One region of the Microbacterium sp. zg-B96 genome, then DNA from elsewhere that is predicted to be linked to it. Evidence: predicted binding sites of a transcription regulator. Region 1 holds the regulator's gene; the other holds the start of a gene.
The links. The regulator HspR, encoded in region 1, represses chaperone genes until heat shock. The targets are predictions, from matches to a motif close to AAGTTGAGTCNNNNNGACTCAACTT.

Region 1 (10,697 bases):
AGCGGATCGCATCGTTCACCGAGGTCGCCGTCGTGCTGCGGCTCACCCGCGCCGAGGTCGCCTGGCAGGCGCTCGGCAACGGCATCGGAGCCTACGAGGCGGCGGTGCGGTACGCCGGCTCCCGGGAGCAGTTCGGCAAGCCGATCGCGTCGTTCCAGCTCGTGCAGCACAAGCTCGCCACCGCGCTGTCGAACATCACCGCGTGTCTGGCGCTGTGCACGCGGGTGTCGCAGCTGCAGGACGAGGGCGCGCAGACCGACGCACAGTCGGCGATGGCGAAGGCGTTCGTCTCGTCGCGGATGCGGGAGACCGTCGCGCTGTGCCGCGAGGTGATGGGCGGCAACGGCATCACGCTGGACTACGGCGCCGCGCGGGCGTTCTGCGATGCGGAGGCGATCTACACGTTCGAGGGGACCCACGACATGAACACCCTGATCGTGGGGCGCGAGATCACCGGCATCCAGGCGTTCACCTCATGAGCGAGGCATACATCGTCGCCACGGCCCGCTCGCCCATCGGACGCGCGCGCAAGGGGTCGCTCGCGGACGTGCGCCCCGACGACCTCGCGGCGCAGATGGTGCGAGCCGCGCTCGCGCAGGTGCCTTCCCTTGACCCCGCGCGCATCGACGACCTGATGCTCGGGACCGGGCAGCCCGCAGGCCGGCAGGGCATGAACCTGGCGCGAATCGTCGCCGTGCTGCTGGGGTGGGATGCCGTGCCGGGCACGACCGTGAACCGGTACTGCTCGTCGTCGCTGCAAACGACACGGATGGCGTTCCATGCGATCAAGGCGGGCGAGGGTGACGTGTTCGTCTCGGCCGGGGTGGAGTCGGTGTCGCAGTACGCGTACGGGTTCGCCGACCTGCCGGATGCGGTGAATCCGGTGTTCGCGGATGCCGCGGCGCGGACGGCCGCGCGTAGTGCGGCGGGGGCGCCGGTGTGGGCCGACCCGCTTTCGTTTGGGGACTTACCCGACCCGTACATCGCGATGGGGCAGACCGCCGAGAACGTGGCCCAGGTGCACGGGGTCACGCGCGAGGAGCAGGATGCCTTCGCGGCGCGGTCGCAGCAGCGGGCGGAGACGGCGATCGCGTCCGGGTTCTGGGCGCGCGACATCACGCCCGTGACGCTCGCCGACGGGCGGGTCGTGAGCGCGGATGACGGCCCGCGGGCGGGCGTGACGGTCGAGGCGCTCGCGGGGCTCGACCCGGTGTTCCGCCCCGACGGCACGGTGACGGCGGGCAACTGCTGTCCGCTCAACGACGGGGCCGCGGCGGTGGTGATCGTCTCGGAGCGGGTGGTGAACGAGCTCGGGCTGCAGCCGCTGGCGCGGATCGTGTCGACGGGAGTGAGCGGACTGTCGCCGGAGATCATGGGGCTCGGGCCGGTGGAGGCGTCGCGGCAGGCGCTGGCGCGGGCTGGACTCGGAATCGACGACATGGATCTGGTCGAGATCAACGAGGCGTTCGCGGCGCAGGTGATCCCGTCGGCGCGGGAGCTGGGCATCGACGATTCGCGGCTGAACGTGCACGGCGGCGCGATCGCGGTGGGGCATCCGTTCGGGATGACGGGCGCACGGATCACGTCGACGCTGATCAACGGGCTCGCCTCGACGGGTGGTCGCTACGGCCTCGAGACGATGTGCGTCGGCGGGGGCCAGGGCATGTCGCTGATCCTCGCCCGCGAGTGAGCTGCCGAGTGAGTATTGCTGCTGCCGAGTGAGTACTCGTCGCGTCGAGTGAGTATTGCTGCTGCCGAGTGAGTACTCGTCGGCATCCGCTCTGAGGGCGGACGAATACTCACTCGGCAGTATGAATACTCACTCGAGGGCGCGAATACTCACTCGGCAGCGACGAGGAGCGCCAGCGTCTCGGCGATCAGCGCGGGCTTGCGAGCCCCCTCGATTTCGACGGTCGTGCGCATCCCCACCCGCACCCCCTGGGCAGTCTCGTCCGCAGAGGTGAGCTCCGTCACCGCCCGCACGCGCGCCCCCGCGCGCACCGGCTGCAGGAACCGCACCCTGTCGAGGCCGTAATTCACCGCCATCGCGACCCCGCCCACCTGCAGCAACCCGTCGGTCAGCCGCGGCAGCAGCGACAGCGTCAGGTATCCGTGCGCGATCGTCCCCCCGAAGGGACCGGATGCCGCCCGCTCGACATCCAGGTGGATCCACTGCCGATCCTCGGTCGCGTCGGCGAACGCCGCGATCCGCTCCTGCGTGATCTCGAACCACTCCCCCGTCGCCACGGCCCCCACGACCGCGGCAAGCGACCCCGGCGACGACACCTGAACGCTCATGCCCGCGGCCCACCCGCGACGTACAGCACCTGACCCGAGATGAACCCGGCATCCTCGGCCGTGAAGAACGCCACGGCCGCGGCCACGTCGTCGGGCGTGCCGCCGCGCCCGACCGGGATCTCCGCCGCCATCGCGGTAACGAAATCCTCGAACGGCACCCCCATCCGCTCAGCGGTCGCCCGGGTCATGTCGGTCTGGATGAACCCAGGCGCCACGGCATTCGCCGTCACGCCGTACCGCCCCAGCTCGATCGCGAGGGTCTTGGTGAACCCCTGCATCCCCGCCTTCGCCGCCGCGTAATTCGCCTGCCCGCGGTTGCCCAGCGCCGAGGTCGACGACAGGTTGACGATGCGCCCCCAGCCGGCCTCGACCATGTGCGCCTGCACGGCCTTGGTCATGAGGAACGCCCCGCGCAGGTGCACCGTCAGCACGGCATCCCAGTCATCCTCACTCATCTTGAACAGCAGATTGTCGCGGATGATCCCCGCGTTGTTCACGAGGATCGTCGGTGCACCGAGCTGCGCCGCAATGCGATCGACGGCGGATGCCGCGGCGCTCGCATCCGCGACGTTCGCACCGACGGCGAGCGCACGGCCGCCCTCGGCTTCGATCGCGGCGACGGTGTCCGCGCACGCGGCGACGTCGAGGTCGAGCACCGCGACGGCGTGACCGGCCGCGGCGAGACGTCGGGCGGTCGCGGCTCCGATGCCGCGCGCGGCTCCGGTGACGATGGCGGTACGGGCGATACGAGTCATGCGGGGGTCCTTTCGTCGGGCATGGCAGGGTCAGAAGACGATGAGTTGCCGCAGCTCGCCGCCGGCGGCGAGGCGGTCCATCGCGGCGTCGATGTCGTCGAGCCGGATGCGGGAGGTCACCAGCCGCTCCAGCGGTAGCCGGCCCGCGCGCCACAGCTCGATAAACCGCGGGATGTCGCGGGCCGGGACCGCCGAACCCAGGTAGCTGCCGATGACCGTGCGCGCCTCGGCGGTCAGCTGCAGCGGCGACACCGTGGCCCGCGCGTCCGGCGCCGGGAGCCCCACGGTCACCGTCGTCCCGCCGGGTGCGGTCAGCGCCACCGCGGTCTCGAACGCGCGCGCGGATCCGGCAGCCTCGATGACGGCCGGCATGCGGATGCCGCGCGCCACGGCATCCGCCGGCGAAAGCGCAGCGACGGCACCCAGTTCCCGCGCGAGGTCGAGTTTGCCCGGCACCGCGTCGACCCCGGTGACGTCGAGGCCGAGCGCGACCGCGACCAGCAGCGCCGCCATCCCCACCCCGCCGAGTCCGACGATCGCGATCGACGATCCGGATGCCGGGCGGGCGGCATTGAGCACCGCACCGCCGCCGGTGAGCACGGCGCAGCCCAGCAGCGCCGCGATCTCCCCCGGCACGTCCGGCGGGACCGGCACCACCGAGGTGCGACTGACCACGGCATGCGTGGCGAAACCGCTCACTCCGAGGTGGTGGAACACCGGCTCCGTGGCATCCGCCCCCCGCCGCAACCGGATGCCGCCCCCGACGAGGGTGCCTGCGTTGTTGGCCGCGGAACCCACCTCGCACGGCAGGCGGCCGTCGGTCGCGCAGCCGGCGCACGCCCCGCAGCGCGGCAGGAAGGTCATGACAACGCGCACGCCCGGCCGCAGGTCTTCGACGCCCGCGCCGACCGCTTCGACGATGCCGGCGGCCTCGTGTCCGAGCAGCATCGGGGTGGGGCGGCGGCGGTTGCCGTCGACGACGCTCAGGTCCGAGTGGCAGACGCCGGCAGCCTCGATGCGCACGAGCAGTTCGCCCGGGCCGGGGTCGGCGAGTTCCAATAGCCCGACAGTGAAGGGCCGGGATGCCGCGAATGGCGCTGCGGCACCAGACACCTCCAGCACGGCTCCCGTGATCTGCATCCGAACCTCCTCGTTCGCCTGCGGCCGCCCCATCGGGCGATGCCAGCATACCGACTGCGCGGTATGTCGCCGGCACGAATACTCACTCGGCAGCACGAATACTCACTCGGCAGCGCGAATACTCACTCGGCAGCACCAATACTCACTCGGCAGCTACGCACGCAGACGGCCCCCCGCACACGCGAGGGGCCGTCGTACCGGGTGAGTCGGCTCAGTCGTGCTGGTCGTCGTCCGGATGCCGCGGGCGCCACAGCACGATGTCGGTGGCGCGGCGCACCCGCTTGCCGTGGCGCAGCGTGACCACCCCGCCGCTGGGGCCGGCGGCGAACACGCGGGCGCCGGGGCGGTTCTCGATCTCCGCGCGCACGCGGTGCTCGAGGTCGCGCACCTGGCGGCGTAGATCCCGCACCTGGTTCTCCAGCTCGATGATGCGCGAGATGGCCGGCAGGCTCATGCCCTCCGCAGACAGGCGTGCCACTTCGCGCAACTGTGCCACGTGGCGCGTGGAATACCGGCGTGACCCGCCCCGCGTGCGATCGGGCACCACGAGGCCGATGCGGTCGTACTGGCGGAGGGTCTGCGGATGCATGCCCGCCAGTTCCGCGGCGACCGCGATCGCGAAGATCGGGCTGTCCTCGTCGACCTGGTCGTTCACGCGCTCACCTCCCCCGCCGAGCACCTATCCGCGCGCCTTCTGCATGAGATCCGCGCGCGGGTTCTCCTTGGGCTCGAGTTCGTGGAAGCGTTCGAGGGCTTCCCTCGCCTCGCCCTCCAGGTGCGCCGGCACTGCGATCTGCACCTCGGCGAGCAGGTCACCGGTGCCTTTCGCGGTGGCAACGCCCCGCCCCTTGACGCGCAGCACGCGCCCGGAGGGCGTGCCGGGTGCGACGCGCAACTTCACGGGGTCGCCCCCGAGCGTCGGCACCTCGATGGTCGCCCCGAGCACGGCTTCGGTGAAGGTCACCGGCACGGTGACGCGCAGGTTCAGACCCTCCCGGGTGAACACCGGGTGCGGACGCACCGCAACGGTCACCACGATGTCGCCGTTCTCACCGCCGTCGAGCGACGGGCGCCCCCGACCGCGCAGCCGGATCTTCTGCCCGTCCTTCACGCCCGCGGGGATCTTGACCTTGAACGGCTTGCCGTCCTCCCCTGCCAGGGTGATCGTCTCGCCCTTGGTCGCGGTGACGAAGTCGATCGTCGTGCGTGCCGTGACGTCGCTGCCCTTGGTGGGACCGCCGAATCCACGGAACCCGCCGGAGGTCTGGCCGAACCGGCCGGAGCCGAACCTGCCGCCCTGCTGCTGGTTGAACATCGAGAAGATGTCGTCGAAGTCCTCGGTGGACTGGGTGCGCGGACCGCCCCGGCCCTGACCGAACATGCTGAAGACGTCTTCGAAGCCGCCGGCGCCCTGCCCGCTCGCCGTGAAGCGAGCACCAGACCCCATCGCGCGGATCTGGTCGTACTCGGCACGCTGCTCGGCGTCGCTCAGCACGGCATACGCCTCACTGACCTCTTTGAACTTCGCCTCCGCCGCAGCATCACCCTGATTGGAATCAGGGTGATACTTGCGTGCCAGCTTGCGGTACGTCTTCTTCAGATCGGCATCGCTGACGTCCTTGCTCACGCCGAGGACGGAGTAGAAGTCCTTATCGAACCAGTCTTGACTCGCCATCGATGCCCCCGTCCTACTCGGCCGGAACCGCGACGACGACCTTCGCCGGACGCAGCTCGGTCGTGCCCAGCCGGTAGCCGATCTCGACGACCTCGAGGATCGTCGGATCGGTCGTGCCGGGGGTCGGCGCCTGGAAGATCGCCTCGTGCTGCTGCGGGTCGAACACGTCGCCCGCCTCGCCGTAGCGTTCCACGCCCAGCTTGCTCACGATCCCGCGCAGCTTGTCGGCGACCGCCGACAGCACACTGCCCTCGGTGAGGTCGCCGTGCTTCTCGGCGCGGTCGAGATCGTCGAGCACCGGCAGCAGGCTCCGGGCCACGGAACCGCGTGCCCGCTCCAATTCGACCTCGCGCTGCTCCTCGGTACGACGCCGGTAGTTGGCGTACTCGGCCTGCACCCGCTTGAGATCCACCAGCAGGTCGGGCTCGGCACCCGACTGCGCCGGTGCATCGGCAGCGGCGGCATCCGCGGACTGCGCCGCGGCCAGGATGTCTTCGATGGTCAGTTCGGGTTCGCCGTCGCCGTCCGCAGCGGATGCCGCGGGCTCAGCCCCCTGCGACTCGGGGTCGGAGGCCTGAGCCTCCGACCCCTTGTCACCGGGGACCTCGTCGATCGGTTCTTCGAAGTCCTTGTCGGTCATGTCTGAGATCTCTACTTCTTCTCGTCCTCGTCGTCGACAACCTCGGCGTCGATGACGTCCTCCTCGGGGTTCGGCACTTCGCCGTTGCCCGGGTCGGTCGCCGCCGGGTCAGGGTTCTGGCCCTGAGCCTGGCCCGAGGCGTAGATCGCCTCGCCCAGCTTGCCCTGCGACTGGCTGAGCTTGTCGAACGCGGTCTTCACGGCGTCGTCGTCATCGCCGGCCAGAGCCGTCTTCAGAGCGTCGACGTCACCCTGCACATCCGACTTGACGTCGGCGGGCAGCTTGTCGTCGTTGTCCTTGATGAGCTTCTCGATGGAGTAGGCCAGCGTCTCGGCCTGGTTGCGGGTCTCGGCGGACTCGCGGCGCTTCTTGTCCTCGGCCGCGTGCTCCTCGGCCTCGCGCACCATGCGGTCGATGTCTTCCTTCGGCAGCGACGAGCCGCCGGTGATCGTCATCGACTGCTCCTTGCCGGTGCCCTTGTCCTTGGCGGACACGTGCACGATGCCGTTCGCGTCGATGTCGAAGGTGACCTCGACCTGCGGGATGCCACGGGGAGCCGGCGCGATGCCGGTGAGCTCGAAGGTGCCCAGCGGCTTGTTGTCGCGGGTGAACTCGCGCTCGCCCTGGAAGACCTGGATCGCCACGGACGGCTGGTTGTCGTCTGCCGTGGTGAAGGTCTCGCTGCGCTTGGTCGGGATCGCGGTGTTGCGCTCGATGAGCTTGGTCATGATGCCGCCCTTGGTCTCGATGCCGAGGCTCAGGGGGGTGACATCGATCAGCAGCACATCCTTGCGCTCGCCCTTGAGGACGCCGGCCTGCAGGGCGGCGCCCACGGCGACGACCTCGTCAGGGTTGACGCCCTTGTTGGGCTCCTTGCCGGTCTCCTGCTTCACCAGCTCCGAAACGGCGGGCATGCGGGTGGAGCCACCCACGAGCACGACGTGGTCGATGTCGCCCACCTTGATGCCGGCTTCGCGGATGACGTCCTCGAAGGGCTTCTTGGTGCGGTCGAGCAGGTCCTTGGTGAGGTCCTCGAACTTGGCGCGCGTGATCGTCTCCGACAGCGAGACGGGGCCCGAGTCGGTCAGCGACAGGTAGGGCAGGTTGATGCTGGTCGAGGTGGAGCTGGAGAGTTCCTTCTTGGCCTGCTCTGCGGCTTCCTTCAGACGCTGCAGCGCGATCTTGTCGCCCGAGACGTCGACACCGGTGGTGTCCTTGAACTGCTTGATGAGGAAGTCGACCAGACGCTGGTCCCAGTCGTCGCCACCGAGGCGGTTGTCACCGGCGGTGGAGCGCACCTGGATGGTGGAGAAGTCGTCGTCCTTGCCCACCTCGAGCAGGGACACGTCGAACGTGCCGCCACCGAGGTCGAACACGAGGATGAGCTCGTCTTCCTTGCCGCGGTCCAGGCCATAGGCCAGGGCGGCAGCGGTGGGCTCGTTGATGATGCGCAGCACGTTCAGGCCCGCGATCTCACCGGCCTCCTTCGTGGCCTGACGCTCGGCGTCGTTGAAGTACGCGGGAACGGTGACCACGGCATCCGTGACGGTGTCACCCAGGTACTGCTCGGCGTCCCGCTTGAGCTTCTGCAGGATGCGGGCCGAGATCTCCTGCGGCGTGTACGCCTTGCCGTCGATCGACTGCGTCTTCCAGTCGGTGCCCATGTGGCGCTTGACGGAGGTGATGGTGCGGTCCACGTTCGTGACGGCCTGGCGCTTGGCCGTTTCACCGACGAGCACCTCACCGTCCTTGGTGAATGCGACGACCGACGGGGTCGTGCGGAAGCCCTCGGCGTTTGCGATGACCTTCGGTTCGCCGCCCTCAAGGACGCTGACGACCGAGTTGGTCGTTCCGAGGTCGATTCCCACTGCACGTGCCATGTGTGTTTCTCCTTCGTGTGGATCTGAAAATCTCGGGGCGACGTCAACCTGAGTCGCGATGGCTCAAGGATACGCGACAGGGTTTCCGATGTCAATCGAACTTGAGTCGTGAGGTGTCAAGTTTGGCGGGCGGATGCCGATGATGAGCAGCCGTAGAGAGGGGTCACGGCGGCCGGTTGGCCCAGACTCGACCTTTTCTTGGGGGTTCCTTGAGGTTCGCGGGTCGTGGCTTCTCAGCTCAGCCGACGTTGCCCCGATCTTGCGGGTTGCTCGCACAGAAGCGGCACGGGTCTTGCGGTCAGCGGCGAAAACTAGGCAATGCCCAAGCCGACAGGTTCACGTCGGCGTGCCGGGCCCACAAACCCCTCATCCCGAAAACTGCGGCACCGAGCCGCTACGAAGGAAGACATCATGAACAAGACCACCAAGGCCTCCATCGCCACCGCGGCCGGCGTCCTCCTGCTGCTCGGCGGCGGCGGCACCTTCGCCACGTGGAACGGCTCCACCCAAGCCGGCGCCGACGCCACCATCTCGGCCGGCAACCTCGAGGTCCTCCCTGGCGAGGAGGGGGGCACGTGGAGCTTCAACGGCACCGACCTCCTGGACGAGGAGAACATCGCCGATTATCTCGTCTCCCCGGGTGACGTGCTCACCTACACCACGACGATGACGGTCATCGCCAAGGGTGACAGCTTGCGCGGCCAGATCGGGCTGACCAATGCGTCGATCGCTCCGGCCGTCGAGGATGACGACGAGGATGAGGCGCTTGCCGAGTACCTCAAGGCCACGACGCAGCTCTCGGCTGAAGGGATCGGCGAGCTCGAGCACGACCAGACCTTCACGGGAGTTGCCGGTCCCGACGGCATCGAGCAGGTCATCAAGGTGACCGCCACGATCACCTTCCCGTTCGATGACACCGACACCGACCTCGACAACGGCGACCACAACGCCGCTAAGAACGGTTCCGTCGACCTCAGCGACTTCGCCGTCACCCTCACGCAGCTGCCCGCAGAAGCAGAGTGACCCACGAGGTCCGCCTCCACAGTGAGGCGGACCTCGTTTCCGCGTCGCCCACAATCCACTGGAGCAGTCGAGATGACCCGCCGTTCACGCCGCCTCGCGCGCCGACGCCGCACCTCGGCGCCGGTGAAGATGCTGCTGGCGACACTCGGTACCACCGGGGCGATCGTGTGCGGCGTGCTGGCCGGCGGTGGCACGTACGCCGCCTGGTCGGTCTCGGCCCCGGCGGCCGCCGCCGCCACCCTGCAGGCCGGTTCCGCCGAGCTGTCCACTGATGGCGTGCAGCTGTCGGCCACGGGGTTGTACCCCGGCCGCACCGTCTACGGCTCGAGCGCCGTGCGCAACACCGGCACCACCCCCCTCGCCTTGAGCCTCGACAGCGTGTCGAGCGCCACGACCAACGCCTTCACTGGGGCGCTGGTCGTCACGGTCGGGGTCGCCGCATCGACGGCGGACTGCGCGGCCGGTCGTGTCGCCCCGACGGTGACCACCCGCGTCGCCCCCGACATCGCCGGTGACCTGCGCGTCACCCTGGCCCCCGCAGCGACTACCGTAATGTGCGTGGGACTGGGCCTGCCACAGAATGCACCGGCCGCAGCAGCAGGAGCCGCGGCATCCGCCCTCACCCTCACGATCACGGGAATACAGGTTCGTCCATGACCCGCAGCCACCTCTCCGGGCCCGCCGCCGCGGCCGGGGCCGCGGCGTCCCCCCTCACGCTCACGATCTCCGGGACGCAGGAGCTCCGATGAACCGCCGCCACCTCGGCCCCATCGTCGCGCTGGTCACCTTCGCAGTGCTCGGCGGCTCGGGCGTCGCCGTCGCGGTGTGGACCGCATCGGCCTCAGTCTCGGCTACGGCATCCTCGGCGTCACCCGCGACGACCGCGAGCCTGAGCGGCGGCCTCAACACCACCTACAGCTTCAACGGCCCTAAGTCCGGCGTCGCGGTGCGGGGCGCACTCGTCATCGCCAACACCGGCGGGACGCCGCTGGCGTACGGCCTCACGAACGCGCTCGCCGCCGGGAGCTCGGCCGCCCTCGCGGCGGCGACGAAGCTGACGATGTGGGTCGGGACCGCCACCGGTGCCGACCCGTGCAATCAGCCGATCCCGCCCACCGGCAAGGTCGAGACGACCCTCGCCGACGTTGCCCCCAAACTCCCCGCCGGTGCTCAGACGCTTGCCGCAGGCGCCAAGGCCACCGTCTGCGTCGCGACGAACGTCACGTCGAACACCGACGCGACGTTGCCGGGGCAGACGGTCACGGCGACCTTCGCGGTGGCCGGTG
Region 2 (10,697 bases), 500 kb from region 1:
CCGGCGTCGGGTTCGGAGACGTTGATGGCATCGTCGCTGGCGGTGAGCGCGATGGTGCCGTCCTCGACGGTGATCTGCCCGCCCTCGAGGGCCTCGACCGACGAGGTCACGGTGACGTCGCCGTCCGAGACGACCAGCTGCAGTTCGGCGTGCGCCGCGTCATCGCCGCTGGCAAGCGTCACGTCCGCGCCAGCCAGGTGCAGGTAGGCGTTGGTGTTGATGGCGTCGTCCGCGGCGTCGATGTTCACGACTCCCGACTCCAGTACGGCGATCGTGCCGGCCACGATCCCCTTCGCCCCCGACTCGGGGTCGGAGGTCGACCCGCGCCCGGCTTCGATGTCCACGGTGCCGCCGGTCTGCACGATGTCGGTGTACGCGTCGATGCCGTCACCGCCGGACACGAGGGTGACGGTGCCGTCCTCGATCGCGACGTAGCCGCGGTCGGCGTCCTCTTCGTTGTCGGCCTTCAGGCCGTCGCCCCCCGCGTCGACGGCGATGTCACCGCCGCGGACGACGAGGTGGTCCTTGCCGCGGATGCCGTCGCCCACCGCGTCGACGTCGATGGCGCCTGACTGGATCACGAGGCCGTCGCGCGACGCGATGCCGTCGTTGCCGTTGCCGGCGACCGAGAGTGAACCGGACCCGGTGATCGTGAGGTCGGCGGCGCTGGCGAGGGCCGCGTTCGCCTCGACATCCTTGGCGTAGCCGTTCGCGTCGCTCAGGGTGTTGGCCGAGCCTTCGGCCAGCACGATTACCGCTTCGGCGGCGGCGGCGATGTCGATGGCAGCGCCGTCGGAGTTGCTGATGTCCACGCCGTCCAGCACGAGGGTGACCGCACCCTCGTCATCGCTGTCCACGACGAGCTGGCCCTCCAGATCGCCGCTGACCAGATACGTGCCGGCGGCGGAGATCGTGACGGTGGCGCCGTCGATGGTGACGCCGGCCGACTCCGGCGCGCTGGCACCGGAGCCGTCGAGCTCGATCGTCACCGCATCCGCTTCGGACCATTCGGCGTCGGCGGCGGCGTCGTGCGTCTGCTGGTTGCCGGCGAGCACCTCCTCGGCGGTGGCGAACCCGGTCAGCGTCGTGTCGACGGTCGTTTCGGGCTCGGCCGCGCTGTCGGGGTTCGCCGCGGGGGTCGCGGCGCCGCTCGCGCAGCCGGAGAGCGTGAGCGCCAATGCGGCGGGAGCAGCCACCAGCCATAGCCGGCGGCGCGACGGGTGAAGCGGTGTCATCTGGTCCTTTCACACGGGGGAAGCAGCGCATTCGGGATGCTTCCATTACGCAAAAGGCAGCTATGTGATCGCTAAGACAACCCCTAGTCGCCGCTTCGAGTTCACCGCGCGATGGGCGTCGTGGTATCCACCGCGTCCCGCAGTGGTCGGCGCATCACCGCCCAGTAGCGCGTCGGTGTCACACGGGTGAGCACGTCCACGAGCCGCGCCTGGCGACCGACCATGGTGCGCGGGCGCCGGTGGATCGTCGCGGCGATGATGCGGTCGGCGGCCTCTCCCGGCTCGGTGCGGTACATCGCGGACTGTGCGGCGGCTGCCCGGGCGGCGATGGCCGGGTCGAGCGCCGCGGCGTATCGGCCCCGCAGGATGATCCCCGTCTTCACCCCGGCGGGGTAGATCGCGCCTACCGAGACGGTCGAACCCTCGAGCTCGTGCCGCAGCGCCTCGGTGAACCCCCGCACGGCGTACTTGCTCATCGCGTACGGGATGCGCCCGGCGGGGGCGGCCAGCGCGTAGATCGAGACGAGGTGGGTGATGTGGGCTGCCGGGGAGAGGCGCAGGGTCGGCAGCAGCGCCTGGGTGATGTTGACGGTGCCCCACAGGTTCACGTCCATCAGCCACCGCATCTCGGCCATGGTGAGCTGGTCGATCGACCCGAGCATGGACGAGCCGGCGCAGGTGATGAGGGTCTGCACGTGCCGGTGGGATGCCGCGATCTGCCGGGCCACGTCCGCGACGGCGTCGTCGTCGGTCAGGTCCACGACGTGCGTGGTGTGCCCGGAGCCGGCCAGAGTGGCCGTCACGGCATCCAATCCGCCGGCGTCGTGGTCGATCAGCGCGACGCGCGCGCCCCGGGCGGCGAGGCGTCGGGCCACCTCTGCTCCCATGCCGGCGGCGGCCCCGGTGATGACGCTCGTCGCGTCGCGGACGTCGAGTACTGGCATCCCGGCCCCTTTGCTGGTTTCCTGCGTCGATTCTGGCGCATCCGCCGCCCTAGGATCGTTGCAAGGGGGTGCCGTGGCGCAGCGCAGGAAGGCGAAGCACGACGACATCGTCGCCGAGGGTCTTTACATCGCGTCGGCGGCGACGCGGCTGGCGCTGAAGAACCGCATCCTGGTGGATATCCTCACCGGTGGTCAGGACTTCAAGGTCGAGCAGTTCGTGCCGCACGCGAAGGAGACCTTGCTGGATCTGGCCGAGGAGGCCGAGGCCGACGCGGAGCGGGCCGAGCGCGAGCGCAAGGCGGCGAAGGGCCGTCACTCCGACTCCGGCGGCACGCACGACTACCGCAGCAAGGACGTGCGCAACCTCCGCAAGCGGGTGCGCCAGTCCCGGCACATCGCCAAAGAGCTGCGCGAGCGCTCCGAGAACGCCGAAGAGCTCGAGAAGCTGGTGGAGGATGCCAGGGATGCGGCGTGGTCCGAGGTCGCCAAGAACATCGACCGCACGCTGAGCATCGAGGCGGCACGGCCGGACCTCGAGCCCGACTACGGGCAGATGCGCCTCGCGCGCATGCAGGCGCTGCGCATGGTCGACCTGCCGAAGCTGCGCGCACATCGCCGCGCTGTGGAGCGCGCCGTCGCCGACCGCGGCGCGGCCGACGGCTGACGCGCCGACACGGGGCCGATTCGCGCACCGTGCTCACGTCGGGTAGGCTTATCGACGGCCCGAGCGAGAGCAAAGGCCATGCGCCCGTAGCTCAATGGATAGAGCATCTGACTACGGATCAGAAGGTTGGGAGTTCGAGTCTCTTCGGGCGCACACTGTGTTGAGACAGTATTGACGAAGGCCCCGCGGTCACCGCGGGGCCTTCGTTGTTCCCGGGCTGACACGCGCACCGCGACTGGGTTGAATGGATGCCATGTCGCGCCAACAGGGTTCGGAGCGGTCGTTCGTCGTCACCGGGGGAGCGCGGGGGATCGGCGCCGCCATCGCCGCGCGGCTCACGGAGGACGGGCACGTCGTCGTGATCGACACCGCGGACACACTTGGCGACTCGGCACGCCCCTCGACCGAACTCGTCACCGGGGACGCCGGCGATCCGGCCATCGCCCAGCGTGCGGCCGAGCAGGCCGAGTCCGTCGCGCCGCTGGCGGGGTGGGTCAACAACGCCGCGATCTTCCGGGACGCGTCCCTGACCACGGCGACCGCCGCCGACATCCTCGCCCTCATCGACGCGAACCTGCGCCTTGCCGTCACCGGCTGCCACACCGCGGTGGGCCACTTCACCCACCGCGATCGCCCCGGCGCGATCGTGAACGTCTCCTCCCATCAGGCGCAGCGCCCGGTGCGCGGGGCACTGCCCTACGCGACGGCGAAGGCCGCGATCGAGGGACTCACGCGGGCGGTCGCGGTCGATCACGGGCCGAACGGCATCCGGACTAACGCCGTCGCGCTGGGCGCGATCGCCACGGCCCGGCTCGATGAGTACCGCGGCACGCACCCCGAGGTCGACGCACAGCTCGCGGAACTGCAACCCCTCGGCCGGGCCGGCACCGCCGACGAGGTGGCCACAGTCGTGGCGTTCCTGCTGTCGGGCGCGGCGGCTTTCATCAACGGCGCGATCCTGCCCGTCGACGGTGGCCGGTCGGTCAATGGACCCGATCCCGAGGCGGCTGCCCGGCCCCGCTAACCCCTTGGCACTCTCGCCGCCGAGTGCTAATCTGGACTTACTTGAGTCGAGGAGACTCAAGTTTAGAGACCTATGGATGCCGGATGTCCGGCACCGCTCGAGAGGAGACGAAATGGCGACCTACGACCCGCTCCGCGACCTGGAGCGTTTTGCGACCAACCTGATGGACCCCACGCGTCGCGGCCCGCGGCAGATGCCGATGGACCTCTACCGTGAAGGCGACCACTACGTGCTTGCCGCCGATCTGCCGGGCGTCGACCCGGGTTCGGTCGACATCGACGTCGACGGCCAGCTGCTGACGATCCGCGCCGAGCGCACCCTCAACGTCGGAGAAGGCGTGAAGTGGATCACCCGGGAGCGCGAGGCCGGCAGCTTCCTGCGCCAGCTGAGCCTCGGGCAGGGACTCGACACCGAGCACATCGCCGCGACGTATCGCAACGGCGTGCTGAGCGTGAGGATCCCGGTCAGCGAGAAGGCCAAGCCCCGCAAGGTGGAAGTGACCACCGACGACTCGAGCCCCACGCTCGAAGTCAGCGAGTCGCACCAGGCGTAACGCGTCGCAACGACGCCACGGAGCCCCGGACCGCCCGTCCGGGGCTCCTTCTCTTCCGACAGCGCATGGGAGACTGCCCGACATGAAACTGCAGCAGGTCGCACAGCACGCCGACGACCTCGACCGTGCCGAGGCGTTTTATTCGACGCTGCTCGAGACTGAGCCCAGGGCGCGCTTCGACGACCCCGGGTTGCTCTTCTTCGACCTGGACGGCGTGCGTCTGCTGCTGGACCGCAGTGCGCCGTCCGCGCTGATCTACCTGCACGTCGACAACGTGCACGAGACCCTGGAGCGCCTCGCAGGGGTGGAGGTCGTCACCGCGCCGCACGTGATCTTCCGTCACGACGATGACACCCTGGGACCCAGTGGCCATGAGGAATGGCAGACCTTCCTGCGGGACTCCGAGGGCAACCTCGTCGGGCTCATCGCGTTCCAGCGTCCCTGAACACCCGCCCGAGAGGCCTCGAGGTCGTAGGCTCGAGGCGTGAGCGCCTATGTATCGGCGTTCGAGCTGTTCTCCATCGGAGTAGGACCCTCGAGCTCCCACACTGTCGGTCCCATGCGGGCCGGCCGTGACTTCGCCGCCCGCCTGCGCGACTCCGACGGGCTGCCCCGCGTCGCGCGCGTTGCCTGTTCCCTCTACGGCTCCCTCGGCGCCACCGGCATCGGCCACGGCACGCCCGATGCCGTCGTGGCCGGGTTGCAGGGCCACGCCCCCGAGACCGTCGACCCCGACGCCGTGCGCCACGCCTGGACGAACTGGCCCGAGGGGCAGCACCTCCACCTCGACGGCACACATCCGGTGCCGTTCACGAAGGATCACATCACCTTCGCCCCCCGCACCCGGCTGCCGGGGCACCCGAACGCGATGACGTTGACGGCGACGGATGCCACCGGCGAAGCCGTGGCCGAGGAGACGTACTACTCCGTGGGTGGCGGCTTCATCCGCCGCGATGGGGCGCCGCCACCGGTCGCGAGCCGTCCCTTCCCGTTGCTCTACGACAGCGCCGAAGAACTGCTCGCGCTGTGCGACGAACGCGGCATCACCATCGCCGAAGCAGCGCGCCTGAACGAGCAGGCCCTGCGCCCCGAGGAGCAGGTCGCCGCGGGCCTCGACGCCGTCTGGGATGCCATGACCGCGTGCGTCGAGACGGGCCTGCTGGCCGACGGCGTGCTGCCGGGCATGCTCAAGGTCAAGCGCCGCGCCGGCGCGATCCGCGCCCAGCTCGATGAAGCCGAAGCCGGGGGCCGACGCGAACTTCCGGGGGAGTGGCTGGGTGCGTTCGCGCTCGCCGTCAACGAGGAGAACGCCGCCGGCGGCCGCGTCGTCACCGCGCCCACCAACGGGGCGGCAGGCATCGTGCCGGCCGTCGCGATGTACTGGTGGCGGTTCCTCGCCGACTCGGGCCTGGGCTCCGGCAACGCCGTCACCCCTTACGGCGAGCTGGTCGGCAGCGCGTTGCTGGGCTTCCACCCGTCGACGGAGGGTGCCGCAGCGGCGGCCGATGCCCCGGCGCTCGCCGACGCGAATCGCCGCCGCGGCATCCGCCGGTTCCTGCTGACGGCCACCGCCCTGGGTTCGCTGTTCAAGGCGAACGCGTCGATCTCGGGCGCCGAAGGCGGATGCCAGGCCGAGGTCGGCTCCGCGTGCGCGATGGCCGCCGCCGGTCTCACCGCCGTCATGGGCGGCACGAACCGGCAGATCGAGAACGCCGCCGAGATCGCGATGGAGCACCACCTGGGGCTCACTTGCGACCCGGTGGGCGGGCTGGTGCAGATCCCGTGCATCGAACGCAACGCCATCGCGGCGTCCACCGCCGTCACGGCGTCACGCCTGGCGTTGCGCGGCGACGGCACCCACTATGTCTCGCTGGACGCGGTCGTCGAGACGATGCGCCAGACCGGCATCGACATGTCGACGAAGTACAAGGAGACCAGCGAAGGCGGGCTCGCCGTCAACGTCATCGAGTGCTGACGGATGCCGCGGCCGCGCCGCATAGGATCGATGCACCCGAATTCCGGTCCGTCAGCGAGGAAGCCGATGTCCGTCCCCACCCCCACGCCCGCACGCGTACGGCTGCCGCGCGTGGCAGGCCGCACCTGGTGGGTCGTCGTGCTCGTCGGCTTCGTCGGGCAGCTCGCCTGGACCGTCGAGAACATGTACCTCAACGTGTTCGTGTACGACACGATCACGACCGATCCCACCGTGATCGCGGTGCTGGTCGCGGCATCCGCCGTCGCCGCCACGCTGTCGACGATGGTCGTGGGCGCCTGGTCGGATCGGGTGCGCCGGCGGCGCCCGTTCATCGCGATCGGCTACATCCTGTGGGGCCTGACGACGGCGACCTTCGGGCTCGTGCAGCCCTCGGCCGGCGCGCAGGCCGCGCAGGTGGTCGGCACCGCGGTGGTGGCCATCATCCTGCTCGACTGCGTGATGTCGATGTTCGGCTCGGGCGCGAACGACGCCGCGTTCAATGCGTGGGTAACGGATGCTACGACCCCCGCCGACCGCGGCCGGGTCGACTCGGTGCTGTCGGTGCTGCCGCTCATGGCGATGCTGCTGGTGTTCGGCCTGCTCGACGGGCTCACCCAGGCCGGCGAATGGACGCTGTTCTTCGGGATCATCGGCCTCGCCACCGCGGCCGTCGGCGTGCTCGCCTGGTTCCTGGTGCGCGACGCCCCCGACATCCGGACGCCCTCCGACGGTTACCTGCGCGCGCTCGTGCATGGCCTCCGGCCGTCGACGCTGCGGGCGCATCCGCGGCTGTACATCCTGCTCGTGGCGTGGGCCGTCGTCGGCACGAGCTCCCAAGTGTTCTTCCCGTACCTGATCATCTACATCCAGCGGTACCTGCGCATCGACGGCTACGCGATCATCCTCGGCAGCGTACTGACCCTCGCCGCCGTGATCAGCATCGTCGGCGGGCGGGTGGTCGACCGGGTCGGTAAGACGCGCGCGATCCTGCCGGCGGTGTTCTTCATGATCGTGGGGCTGGCCGGCATGTTCGTCGTACGGGACATGCTGAGCGTGATCCTGTTCGGCACGATCATGATGGGCGGGTTCATGCTGTCGACGGCGTCGCTGTCGGCGAGCGTGCGTGATGCCACCCCGTCGGACCGCATCGGCATGGTGCAGGGCCTGCGCATGATCTTCGTCGTGCTGATCCCGATGGTGATCGGTCCCTTCATCGGCTCGGCGGTCATCATCGGTGCGAATGAGACGTACGTCGACCTGGGTGTGGTCAAGCAGGTACCCACGCCCTGGATCTTCCCGGCCGCCGCCCTGGTGGCCCTGTTCGTTGTGGTGCCGATGCTCGCGCTGCGGCGGTTGCAGCAGGAGGTGGATGCCGCATGAGCGCACCGATGTTGACCCCCTGGGGTGAGCGGCTCGACCGGGACGCGCCGCTGCCGGAGTATCCCAGGCCGCAGCTGGTGCGCGAAGGCTGGACGAACCTCAACGGTGTCTGGTCGTACGCGATCACGCGGTTCCAGGCATCCGACCCGCTCGACGTCGCCGACCCGGTCGCCGCACCGACAGTGTGGGACGGCGAGATCGTGGTGCCGTTCTCGCCGGAGATGCCGCTGTCGGGCGTGGGCCGTGCGCTCGGCGCCGCCGAGACGCTCTGGTACCGGCGCGCCTTCACGCTGCCGCAACGCGCCGCCGACGAACGCGTCCTGCTGCACTTCGGCGCGGTGGACCAGTCGTGCCGGGTCGCCGTCGACGGCGTCGAGGTCGGCGGGCACACCGGCGGCTACCTGCCCTTCACGATCGATGTCACCGCGGCGCTCGCCGGCGGCGACCAGCACGAACTCACCCTCGCGGTGCGCGATGTGACGGATGCCGCATGGCTCGCCCGCGGCAAACAGTCCAGTCGCCGCGGCGGCATTTGGTACACGCCGCAGTCGGGCATCTGGCAGACGGTGTGGCTCGAGGTGGTGCCGCGCGTCGCGGTGGACGCCCTCGTGCTGACCCCGGATCTTGCCGACGGCGCGGTGGAGATCACGGTCGGGAGTGTTCACGGTGCGGACGCCGCAGCGCACGTGGAGATCTCTGCGGAGGGCGCCGTCGTGGCCACCGCGACCGTGCCGGTGGGTCGCGCCGCCCGCGTCGCCCTGCCGGTGCCGGTGCGGCCGTGGTCGCCGGCGGATCCGTTCCTCTACGACGTGGCGGTGACGCTCGGCGACGATGCGGTGCGCAGCTACGTCGGCCTGCGTTCGTTCAGCGTCGGAGTCGACGATCGCGGATACCCGCGGCTGCTGCTGAACGGTGCACCTTATCTGCCGGTCGGGCTGCTCGATCAGGGCTACTGGCCCGACGGCGGGTACACCGCCCCGAGCGACGCCGCGCTGGAGTACGACATCCGCCTCGCCCAGCGCCTGGGCTACACGATGCTGCGCAAGCACATCAAGGTCGAACCGCTCCGCTGGTATCACCACTGCGATCGCCTCGGCATGCTCGTCTGGCAGGACGCGGTCAACGGCGGCACCCGCTACCGGCCGAGCATCATCACCGCGCCGGTGTTCGGCGCACCCTCGCTCGACGACACCCGGCACGCCCGGTTCGGGAGGGCGGATGCCGTCGGCCGCGAGCGGTTCGAAGTCGAGCTGGTCGAGATGGTCGAGCATCTGCGCAGCGTGCCGTCGCTGTCGCTGTGGGTGCCGTTCAACGAGGGGTGGGGGCAGTTCGACGCTGCTCGCATCGCGGTGCTCCTGCGCCACCTCGACCCCACGCGGCCGACCGACCACGCCAGTGGCTGGCACGACCAGGATGCCGGGGACCTCCGGAGCCTGCACGTCTACTTCCGCCCGGTGCGCGTGCCCCGCGGGAGCGACCGGCGCGTGCTGGCGGTCACCGAATACGGCGGCTACAGCCTGGCGGTGCCGCAGCACACCTGGACGCGCAAGGTCTTCGGGTACCGCCGCTACCGCTCCCGCACCGCGCTGCTGCGCGCGATCGAGCGGTTGCACGACCGGGAGATCGCGCCGGCGATCGCACGCGGGCTCGGGGCGACCGTTTACACGCAGCTGACCGACGTCGAGGATGAGGTCAACGGCATGGTCACCTACGACCGCCGATTCGTGAAGGTCGACGAACTCGCCGTCCGGGCGATGAACGACAGACTGCGCCAGGCGGCATCCACCCGCGCCGCGGTGCGAGAGGAGCACGCGTGACCCTGCGTGAACTGACCGAGCCCGTCTCCCTCACCGCCGGCGACGGCCGCGTGCTCAATCGTGCGGCGGTGGGGTGGGCGCGACAGCCGCTGGTCGACGCGTCCCGCGTGCACACCCGCTCGTGGGGGCGCAACAAGCGCTGGGAGTACTGGAACGTCACGACCCCGACGCACATCCTGGCGCTGACGGTGTCGTCGATCGACTACGCCGCCGTGCACGAGGTGTGGGTGCTCGATCGTGCCACCGAGCGCACCTGGCACGCCGAGGCCACCGTCATCCCCGCGCGCGGTGTGACGCTGGCGCCACGGCTGGAGCAGGGATCGTCGCGCGCACGGGCCAAGGGCCTCGAGATCGACATCGACGAGGTGCCGGGCGGCACCCGGCTGCGCGCGCGCATCGCGGGCGCCTCGTTCGACGTCGTCGCGGAGCTCCCCGACGGGCACGAGCGCCTCGCCGTCGTCGTCCCGTGGAGTTCCCGGCGCTTCCAGTACACCGTGAAGGACCTCGCGCGCCCCGCAGTCGGCACCGTGACCGTCGAGGGGGTCACCTCCGACGTGCCGGCGGGACAGTCCTGGGCGGTACTCGACCACGGTCGTGGCCGCTGGCCGTACGACGTGGAATGGAACTGGGGCGCCGGGTCGGGAGTCTCGGGCGGTCGCGTCATCGGCGTGCAGGTGGGTGGCAAGTGGACCGACGGCTCCGGCAGCACCGAGAACGCGATGCTCGTCGACGGTCGGCTGCACAAGATCCATGACGATCTGGTGTGGGAGTACGACCTCGCCCAGTGGCGCCGGCCGTGGCGCATCACCGGCGGGGGATTGGATGCCACGTTCGCGCCGTTCTACCGCAAGGTCGGCAGCACCGACCTGGTCGTGCTGTCCTCCCGCACCGAGCAGTGCTTCGGCCACTGGTCGGGCACGTTCACGACCGACGACGGCGAGACCGTCGCGTTCGCGGACATCCTCGGCTGGGCCGAAGAGGTGCACAACCGCTGGTGAAGCGCACCTCTCGCACGTGAGCGACGGCAGGGCCACGATGGGCGTATGACGACGCATGCGGATGCCGCAGTCGACGTGCGGGACCTGGTGGTGCGGCGCGGCCGCAC

Region 2: the regulator HspR is predicted to act here: its motif matches at 3,906-3,930, upstream of QNO11_RS13375 (Hsp20/alpha crystallin family protein).

The regions. Positions count from the first base shown of each region.
Region 1 is NZ_CP126738.1:3,310,578-3,321,274, forward strand. It holds gene QNO11_RS15725 (acyl-CoA dehydrogenase family protein) at 1-479, shown strand, start outside; gene QNO11_RS15730 (acetyl-CoA C-acetyltransferase) at 476-1,690, shown strand; gene QNO11_RS15735 (MaoC family dehydratase) at 1,840-2,298, opposite strand; gene QNO11_RS15740 (SDR family oxidoreductase) at 2,295-3,053, opposite strand; gene QNO11_RS15745 (alcohol dehydrogenase catalytic domain-containing protein) at 3,084-4,193, opposite strand; gene QNO11_RS15750 (heat shock protein transcriptional repressor HspR) at 4,405-4,848, opposite strand; gene QNO11_RS15755 (DnaJ C-terminal domain-containing protein) at 4,873-5,868, opposite strand; gene QNO11_RS15760 (nucleotide exchange factor GrpE) at 5,882-6,508, opposite strand; gene dnaK (molecular chaperone DnaK) at 6,520-8,388, opposite strand; gene QNO11_RS15770 (alternate-type signal peptide domain-containing protein) at 8,800-9,411, shown strand; gene QNO11_RS15775 (hypothetical protein) at 9,484-10,068, shown strand; gene QNO11_RS15780 (hypothetical protein) at 10,157-10,697, shown strand, end outside.
Region 2 is NZ_CP126738.1:2,810,056-2,820,752, reverse strand. It holds gene QNO11_RS13400 (carbohydrate-binding domain-containing protein) at 1-1,235, opposite strand, end outside; gene QNO11_RS13395 (SDR family NAD(P)-dependent oxidoreductase) at 1,337-2,179, opposite strand; gene QNO11_RS13390 (asparagine synthase) at 2,253-2,843, shown strand; tRNA gene QNO11_RS13385 (tRNA-Arg) at 2,924-2,996, shown strand; gene QNO11_RS13380 (SDR family NAD(P)-dependent oxidoreductase) at 3,097-3,867, shown strand; gene QNO11_RS13375 (Hsp20/alpha crystallin family protein) at 3,980-4,420, shown strand; gene QNO11_RS13370 (VOC family protein) at 4,503-4,865, shown strand; gene QNO11_RS13365 (L-serine ammonia-lyase, iron-sulfur-dependent, subunit alpha) at 4,905-6,395, shown strand; gene QNO11_RS13360 (MFS transporter) at 6,462-7,775, shown strand; gene QNO11_RS13355 (glycoside hydrolase family 2 protein) at 7,772-9,592, shown strand; gene QNO11_RS13350 (DUF2804 domain-containing protein) at 9,589-10,590, shown strand; gene QNO11_RS13345 (ABC transporter ATP-binding protein) at 10,636-10,697, shown strand, end outside.